DNA from 2 places in the Lactiplantibacillus kimchii genome. Region 2 is predicted to be linked to the other one. Evidence: riboswitches for the same ligand, from Rfam matches in the RefSeq annotation. Region 2 holds a riboswitch; the other holds the start of a gene.
The links. A riboswitch is a leader RNA that binds a small molecule or an ion and turns the genes downstream of it on or off. The one in region 2 is predicted to bind preQ1.
Positions count from the first base shown of each region.

Region 1 (4,399 bases), 880 kb from region 2:
TGGGTCATTTATTCATTCCAGACCAGCTTTTTTGAAATTAGGCGAGGAAACACGTTCTTTCAAGGACATGATGAATCGCTTTTTGGTTTGTAAGTAGCGTCTATTTAGTAGAAATTGTTTCAAAATACGGATTTAGTATTGAACGGATGGAAATTGGTCACGACGATTGTAGCCACTTATTAGTTAATGTACCGCAAAAGTTATCGGCACCACTAACCAGCAAGTAATTGTTAAATATATCAACGGCCGACGAATAAGAGAGGTATCTTTAGATGACACTGCGGGCAATTAAAACAAGAATATACCCTCAAATTAATCAACAAGAAAAAATCATTAACAACTTTGGTTGCTGTCGTTTTGTTTGGAACCAACTATTGAGCATGCAGATTGAGCGCCATAATAACGGTGGCGCCTACGTCAACGAATTTGGCATGAATGATCTGATTAAGTGTCTCAAACAGGAATACCCATTCCTCAAGCAAGCGGAATCAACCAGTCTTTTACATGTTAGTCGTGATTTACATCATGCTTTTCAGAAATTATTTAAGGAACACGTTGGTTTTCCGAAGTTCAAATCACGTAAGTTTCCCAAACAGAGTTATCAGTCTAATTCAGTCAATCATAATATTAGTCAAACAAGCCAACACCTGATCAGATTACCCAAACTAGGAAATATTGCCTTTAAATCTGGCCGACAACTCACCGGTAAGATTAAGAATGTCACAATCCGGCTATCCGCTACCGGCAAATATTACGCCATTGTGTTAGTCGATAATGACGTCCAAAAACTGCCTAAAACTAAGCAATCGGTTGGGATTGATATGGGCGTAGCGGATCTAATGATTACCAGTGATGGGGTCAAATATCCCACCATTCGTTTTGATAAAGCCTTATCGCAAAAGAAACATTACTGGGAAAAACGGCTAGCCCGACGTCGGTTACAAGCCATGCAAGAAATTGCGTGGGATAAACACAATCAAGTAGTAGAGCCGCGTGAATTGAACGACTTCAGTAATTATCGCAAGGCGCGTCTCATGGTTGCCAAATATAACGAAAAAATCGCTAATCAGCGAAATAACTATTTGCATCAACTCACCAAGAAACTGGTAACGTTGTACGATGTGATTAAAATTGAAGATTTGAAAACCAAAAATCTTCTCAGCAATCATCGGTTAGCTCGAGCAATTGCCAATCAAGCCTGGCGGGAACTACGCACTCAACTTGACTATAAATGTGCTTGGTATGGTAAGCAACTGGTCACTGTGAACCCCAGGAAAACTAGTCAAATCTGTGCTGACTGTGGTTACGATGACGGCAAGCATGGGCTCGCTATCCGACAATGGACATGTCCTAGTTGTGGTGTTAATCATGATCGTGACATTAACGCCGCCAAGAATATATTAAAAGCTTAAAGAAAAGGCTAACTAGGCTCGGAACGAGCCGTGATAAATAGCTGTAACCGCTGTGCATAGTGCTCGCACTATTGTGTAAGTTGGCAGTGTTCTCAGAAGCTCAGTCATTCATGGCCGAGTAGTTCACAGCTAAGTGGCCCTTGCGATAGGGTTGTGCCAGTGCTACGATGGAATCCGCTGTAAAAAAATACGTGGTTCGTAACCATCCCACGTTAAAAAACTAGGAGGATTTTGCAATATGACGCAATCAAAAATTCGGCCGTGGATTATTAATGCTTTAGTCGCGGCTATTTATATCGTTTTATCCGTTGGTCCGGCTGCTTTTAACTTAGCTTCGGGCGCTATTCAATTCCGAGTTTCGGAAGGCTTGAATCATCTGGTCGTCTTTAACCGGAAATATATTTGGGGGATTGTGGCGGGAGTTATCTTATTTGATGCCTTTGGCCCGGGAGCTAGCTTACTAAACGTGGTCTTTGGTGGGGCGCAATCGCTAATTGCCTTGTTAGTTGTGAGTTGGCTTGGCCCCAAACTCACCAAAGTTTGGCAACGCTTGGTCTTAAATATTATTTTATTTACTATTTCAATGTGCATGATTGCTTGGATGTTAATGCTAGTTGGTGGCGCGACAGCCTTTTGGCCAACTTACTTAACGACGGCCCTTTCTGAATTCATTATCATGACGATTACGGCGCCCATTATGGTTGGTTTGAATCGTATCTTACAATTTAGTGACCGCATTAGTCGGTAACTTTAAAAAACTGGTCGGCAATTACTTGTCTGACCAGTTTTTGTTGTCGATTTAATTTGAAAGGCGTAAACGATTTGTCGAGAGACATTAACGCGAAAAGTTACTTTGTTTTGACGTTAATGTCGTTATTTAGCACGTTGGTGTCGTTATTGCGAGTACGATGTTGATTAGGCTTATACTGAATTTAGTTGTTGAGCAACTATTATTGGGTGAACTTTTCGTAATCAAGTCGTTAGGATGGGTGGTTACTAATGAATTTAAAGCAAAAAAAGAACCAAAGAGCTAAGACGGATAGTTTGAAGCAGTTGACAGAGCTAAGTGCTGATCCAAGTATTTCAGCGGTTGAACGGCAATTACTAGCGCAGTCACAACTGGAACTAACTAAGGGGACCTATGAGGAACAAGTCGCAACTAGCTTAGAATCACAATTGGCCCATTTAGCTTTAAAGCAAGAATTAACGCCAGTTTTAGTACCATTTTTGAGTGAACTATCGCGTCAACATCTTGGCACTGGTAAGCGCGGGATGGTTTATTTCGATTAAACGAATTGAAGCACAATAAGCGGAAACTTTAGTCAGTATTGCTTTAAATCAAGATGTTAGAAAAAAGCGTGGGACAAACGAAAAAACAGTCATTGCAAGGATTCATAACTTGCAATGACTGTTTTGCATGTCGATTTTTGTCTCGCGCTTTTTAATAATGGTGTGGATTATTCAGCTTGTAAATCTTCCACTTCAATCACCTTAAATTGTTTGCGATTCAAGTTATCGGTAATGCGTTTGAGTTTTTCCGTATCAACGTCTTCTGGCAAGGTGAATAAGGTCCGATGACCGAGCGTGCCGCTTTGCACATCTAGCGTCAAACAACCAGCAATTGAGGTGTATTTCGTGATGATCTTGGCCATGGCGGCTAAGTCACCCCGTTCACCAATTGAAACGACAGTCAAAACATAGCTGCCAACGTTGACGTTCCAAGATTGTGAGAGCATGTCGAGGAGCCGCGTATGGGTCAAGATGCCGTAGAAATAACCATGTTCATCTAAAACGGCGATGTAAGGTAAGTCTTTAATTGAGAAGAAGACATTGTAAAAAGCAGCGTCGACTTGGATTGTTTTGGTGGCATTCTTTAACAGCGCCGTAACTGGCAATGACATATCACCACCACGTGATTTATGCCGATAGATGTGCATTTTATAAACGTTACCGCGGAAAATGTGACCGGTTTCGTCTAGGATTGGGACACACCGGAAGCCAGAATCTTCTAAGACTTGGAGCGCTTCCGCTAGTGTTGCGTCGGCGGTGACCGTAGTTAAACGTTCTTTCGGTTTAACGAGTGTTTTTAATAACATGATAAATCCCCCAATTATTAGTTTATTTTAATAAAGCATACCATAAAAGCCAGGTTGGTGGGGGAGTAATATACGCCGTGTGATAGTCATGAATCAAAAAAGGCCAGTCCGATAAGTGACCGGACTGACTTCTTAAATTAGATTTAAATTAGAAAACGACAACGGGGGTGCCAACCGGAACCGCTGCATAAACTTTAGCCATGACACTGGGTGGCGTGTTCACGCAACCGTGAGAACCATTGGTTTTATACCAAGTGCCCCCATATTTAGTCTGCCAAGCAGAATCATGAATGCCTTCACCGGTATCATCGAATGGCATCCAGTAAGTGACCGGTTGCGAATAGCTAGAGCCATCATCATTGTCACCTTTGAGTGTGGCATTTTTTTGTTTACTCCAAACATCCCAGATACCAGTAGTTGTCGCATGTTTACCAGGTTTCCCGGTAACAACGTCCGTCGAAACTTTGACTTTGCCATCGACATAGACCCACATATGTTGGTTGACTTTATCAACTTCGATATACGTGTGACCAATATCGGTCTGATCGGTGTTATAGCCAGAACCATTGATGAGTGGTGAGCGGGTAAAGTCTTTGCCCGCTAAGACTTGCTTGGCTAAGGCTTTCGCTTCTGCCTCGGTTTTAATGGTCCAACCGTAGAACCCACCACTAATTTTGACCGTTCCTCGCTTAGTGCTCTTAAAAGTCCGCGTGGTATGGTAAGTATGGTATTTTTCGTTAAGTTGCTTAACATACGTAAGTACGGCTGCTTGATCAATTGTGACGGTCCCGTTATGATCAACTTTTAGCCAGCTTAAGATTAAGTCATGTGGCACCGTAAATTTGTGACCATTGATGTTATAAGTGATGGTTTCACTTGCGTATTTTTGCG
Region 1 is NZ_CP027194.1:2,037,553-2,041,951, forward strand. Features, by position in the region: gene argF (ornithine carbamoyltransferase) at 1-35, shown strand, start outside; partial or broken gene C5Z26_RS12830 (IS200/IS605 family transposase) at 105-206, shown strand; gene C5Z26_RS09870 (RNA-guided endonuclease TnpB family protein) at 273-1,412, shown strand; PreQ1 riboswitch class I at 1,598-1,642, shown strand; gene C5Z26_RS09875 (QueT transporter family protein) at 1,651-2,160, shown strand; gene C5Z26_RS09880 (bacteriocin immunity family protein) at 2,412-2,702, shown strand; gene cbpA (cyclic di-AMP binding protein CbpA) at 2,870-3,508, opposite strand; gene C5Z26_RS09890 (L,D-transpeptidase family protein) at 3,657-4,399, opposite strand, start outside.
Region 1: linked by a shared signal. The riboswitch ahead of C5Z26_RS09875 (QueT transporter family protein) and the one ahead of C5Z26_RS05840 (nucleoside hydrolase) in region 2 are both predicted to bind preQ1.

Region 2 (4,399 bases):
GGCACTATGGGCTATATTGGAACATTAAGTTTAATTTTAATTGTGACCGCGATTGCCGGTCATTTGAGTGTACGGATGGGGTTACCCGCCGTTATTGGACAACTATTAAGTGGTATTGTGTTAGGGCCAGCGTTACTTGGCTGGGTTTCAGCAACCAGTTTCATCACGGATTTTGCCGAACTTGGGGTCATTATTTTGATGTTTATGGCCGGACTGGAGAGTGATCTCGGGTTACTGAAAAAGTATTGGAAGCCAAGTTTATTAGTGGCCGTATTGGGCGTGATTTTGCCAGTGGGCGTGATTGACTGGTGTAGTCAGTTATTCCACTTAGGCAGTGTTGAAAGTTTGTTTCTTGGCGTAACTTTTGCGGCAACTTCAGTGTCAATTTCGGTCGCAGTTTTAAAGGAACTCAATGCTTTAGATGGCAAGGAAGGGACGACGATTTTAGGCGCCGCGGTAGTTGATGACGTTTTGGCTGTTTTGATTTTAAGCCTGATGGTGAGTCTATTCGGTAGTGAAGTGGGCTCTAGCGGTAGTAGTTCGACGAACTTAGGATTGTCGTTAGGTATTCAAGCCGCCTTCTTTGTGGGGTTATATGTGGTGGTGAAGTGGATTGTGCCACGGCTGATGAAGATTGGCGATGCGTTGTTAGTGCCAACTTCGGTTACTTTAATGTCATTAGTGATTTGCTTTGGGTTAGCTTATTTTGCTGATTTTATTGGCTTGAGTGCGGTTATTGGCGCATTCTTTGCTGGTATTGCGGTTGGACAGACCGACTATCACACGGTGATTGATGAACATATTCAGCCCATTGGAAATGCCGTATTTATTCCCGTATTCTTTGTTAGTATCGGGTTGAACATGTCCTTTAAAGGATTCGCAAATGATTTTTGGTTCATCGTTGTCATTACAGTCGCTGCGGTGGTCACGAAGTTACTTGGGGCTGGTATTGGTGCTAAAATAGCGGGCTTTAGTTGGACCAGTGGCTATGAGATTGGCGCCGGGATGGTTTCACGTGGTGAAATGGCCCTAATCATTGCTCAAATTGGGTATCAAGGTAAGTTATTATCAGCCGATCGTTATTCGGCGGTAATCACGGCCATTATTTTAACGACGCTGATTGCACCGTTATTATTGCGACAATCAATTCATCATCAAGCCCAGTTAGATAAAGTATAGGTTATAAAAAATTGCGCCAAGAATTCATAAAATTCTTGGCGCAATTTTTTTTGTTGTCCATTAAGATAAGCGGCGATAATGAACTTCTGCTAATTGACCATATTGATTAGTCGCAACAAGTTCAAATCGTTGGTGATAGTCGCTAGTTGGTGTGAATAGTGTAATTCCTGTCCCTAGTAAAACGGGCGCAATTTGGATGAATAGATCGTCAACTAAATTGGCGGTCAATAAAGGCATCAAGACGCCCGCACCACCGACAATCCAAATATTGGCGCCATCGGCTTGTCGTAATTGGTCGACTAAAGTCGTGACATCGGTATTGGTGAACGTGGTCCGGTCATCGCCCGGATGTGGGTTTGACGTCATGACAATGTTTTGAGTTAACGGATTGTAAGGATTAATGAGCTGATCGGTGGTCTGTTCCATCGTATAATCATAAGTGTGCCGCCCCATGATAGCGGTATCGACTTGTTGCATGAACTCAGCGGTGGGCGCGTCCTCGGCGCCAGTAGTCTTGAACAACCAATCGAGCCGGTTGTCTTTGGTGGCTAGATAACCATCCATCGAAACGGCGCCATAAAATTGAACTTTGCGCATAAATTGGACACCTACTTTTAGTTTTGTAACCATATTGTAACATGTTTTATCTGCTAACTAAGCAACAAATCCGGAAAAACGTGGGGTGATGGTGGCAGAACAGGCAAATCGCCGAAAAAAAGCGTTAATTAGTTAACCATGAATGTTGGAATGGCGAACTAATTAACGCTTTTTTTACCAAAATAATCCAAGAAACCCCAATTAAGTTTAAAGATTGACTTGAATTGACGGTTCAGCAGTCCAAGTTAATTAGTTAAGTTTAAAATGGGTTAATTTTTTTGAATTCCAGCAACTGGTGTCAAAATTAAGCCCAATGTCGGTGGTAGTCGTGAAAAGTGATTCTTTTTTCAGTCCGTATCCCGTATACTTAGAAGTGCATTTATGCAATCAGTGGTGCCTAACATGGCGGCCACTGGCCTGGTTCGTAAACTTCCCAGGATAAAAAACCAAGAACTTCATGTTAATCGGAGGTAGGAAAATGGATGCAATAAAATCAGTAATCATCGACTGTGATCCCGGCATTGATGATAGTTTGGCCTTGTTATTGGCGTTAAAATCGCCAGAACTAAAGGTGGTTGGAATTACTACTGTCAGTGGGAATGTCCCCGCTGAGTTGGGCGCACAAAATGTATTAAAAGTCTTAGCATTAGCGGGACGCTTGGATATTCCTGTCCACGTTGGTGCGAAAGCCCCGTTGCGGGTGCCTTATACGAGTGCTCAAGATACGCATGGGGATGATGGGTTAGGTAATAGTCAATTGCCAGCGATTACAACGGTGACGGTGGGTACTGATGCGGTGGCATTTATCATCGCAACGTTAACTGCGGCGCCGACGACGTCAATCTTGGCATTGGGACCACTGACCAACATCGCTCAAGTCTTACAACAGCAACCAGCGGTCTTTAAGCAGGTTGCCCAGTTTACGTTAATGGGTGGTAATTACCGTAGTCATGGGAATTGTTCGCCGGTGGCCGAGTATAACTTCTGGTGTGATCCGGATGCAGCTCAACTGGTTTTTGACCAGTTACCAGTCCCAATTCAGATGGTTGGTTTAGATGTGACGCGCCAGATTGTGTTGACGCCGAGCTTGCTAGAATATATCCAAGCGATTAATCCAGTGATGGGACAGTTTATTAAAAAAATTACGCGTTTTTATTTTGATTTTCATTGGCAACAAGAACGGGTCATCGGGTGTGTCATTAATGATCCGCTAGCGGTGGCTGTAATGCTTGAGCCGACAATCTTAACCGGTTTTTCAGCATATACGGCGGTGGTTGCCACCGATGACGTGGCCCGGGGGCAATCAATTGTCGATGACCATGAATTTTGGCAGCGACCACATAACAGCTTGGTTGAGACACACGTCGATGTCGCTGCTTTTTGGCGTTTATTCTTAACACGAGTTGCTGGCGCAACGGAACCGGACTTATCAGCGACCTTGCACCAATTAAAGGTGGTGGGCGCATGAAAAAGTTAAAGCCCAAGACCCTAGCTTTATTAGCGTTACTGATTGCCTTAAATATTGTCGGCAGTAACCTGGCATTAATGTTGAAATTACCGATTTATTTAGATTCGATTGGGACCGTCTTAGCGGCAGCTGTTTTTGGCCCACTCGGTGGGATGCTAGTAGGGGGCGCAACTGGCGTGATTGTTGGCACCACGACGGATTTATATGCGTTGTTCTTTCTGCCGGTACAATTGTTAACGGGTTTGGTTGCCGGTGCCCTTTATCGGCGGATTAAACCCAATCAGTTTCGGCATAATTGGTGGTTAGCGTTAGCGATTTCATTACCAGGAACGTTGCTCAGTACTGGTATCACGGTGATTCTATTTCATGGAATTACATCGTCCGGTTCAAGTTTGTTGGTGCAACTATTGTTAGGAACCGGACTAAGTAAACCATTGGCGGTCTTTTTAATACAAATTAGTACTGATTATTTAGATCGTTTTTTAACGGTTTACATCGTAGCACTCGTCTATCAAGCACTACATTATCGGTTACCACAGGCAAATTAAGCACTTCGTTTTGGTCATTTGATGATCGATGCAAAAAAGTCACCGCAACGACTTGCAGTGACTTTTTTTGGTCTCTCGTTTTGTTATTGACGGGTCATCAAACCATCTTCGATTTTATAGACGACGTCGCAATCCTTAATCAGGCGTTGGTCATGAGTTACCATGACAATCGCTTTTTGATGCTGATGGGCTTCTTTGGCTAATCGTTGGACCACATCAATTGACCGTGGTGTATCTAAGCTGGCCGTGGGTTCATCGGCTAAGATAACACTGGGATCATTATAAAGAGCCCGGACAATGGCGACCCGTTGTCGTTCACCACCGGATAATTCATTGGGGTAGGCTTTGGCGACCTCGCTTAATGCTAATTCTGCTAATAGGGCAGTGGCCCGTTGTTTTTGGAACGGTCGCTTAGCCATTTTGTCGACGAGTTTTAGTTGTTCAGTGACAGTTAAAAAAGGAATCAAATTGGAACTTTGCAAAATGAAGCCAATCTCGTCAAAACGATAAGCTAACCGTTGTTTTTCAGATTGGGAGGCCAGTTCGGTGCCATTTAAGATAACATGGCCGTTAGTCGGGGTTTGGAGTCCGGCGGCAATGGTTAAAA
Region 2 is NZ_CP027194.1:1,159,730-1,164,128, reverse strand. Features, by position in the region: gene C5Z26_RS05850 (cation:proton antiporter) at 7-1,179, shown strand; gene C5Z26_RS05845 (dihydrofolate reductase family protein) at 1,240-1,776, opposite strand; PreQ1 riboswitch class I at 2,188-2,232, shown strand; gene C5Z26_RS05840 (nucleoside hydrolase) at 2,255-3,244, shown strand; gene C5Z26_RS05835 (ECF transporter S component) at 3,241-3,792, shown strand; gene C5Z26_RS05830 (ABC transporter ATP-binding protein) at 3,876-4,399, opposite strand, start outside.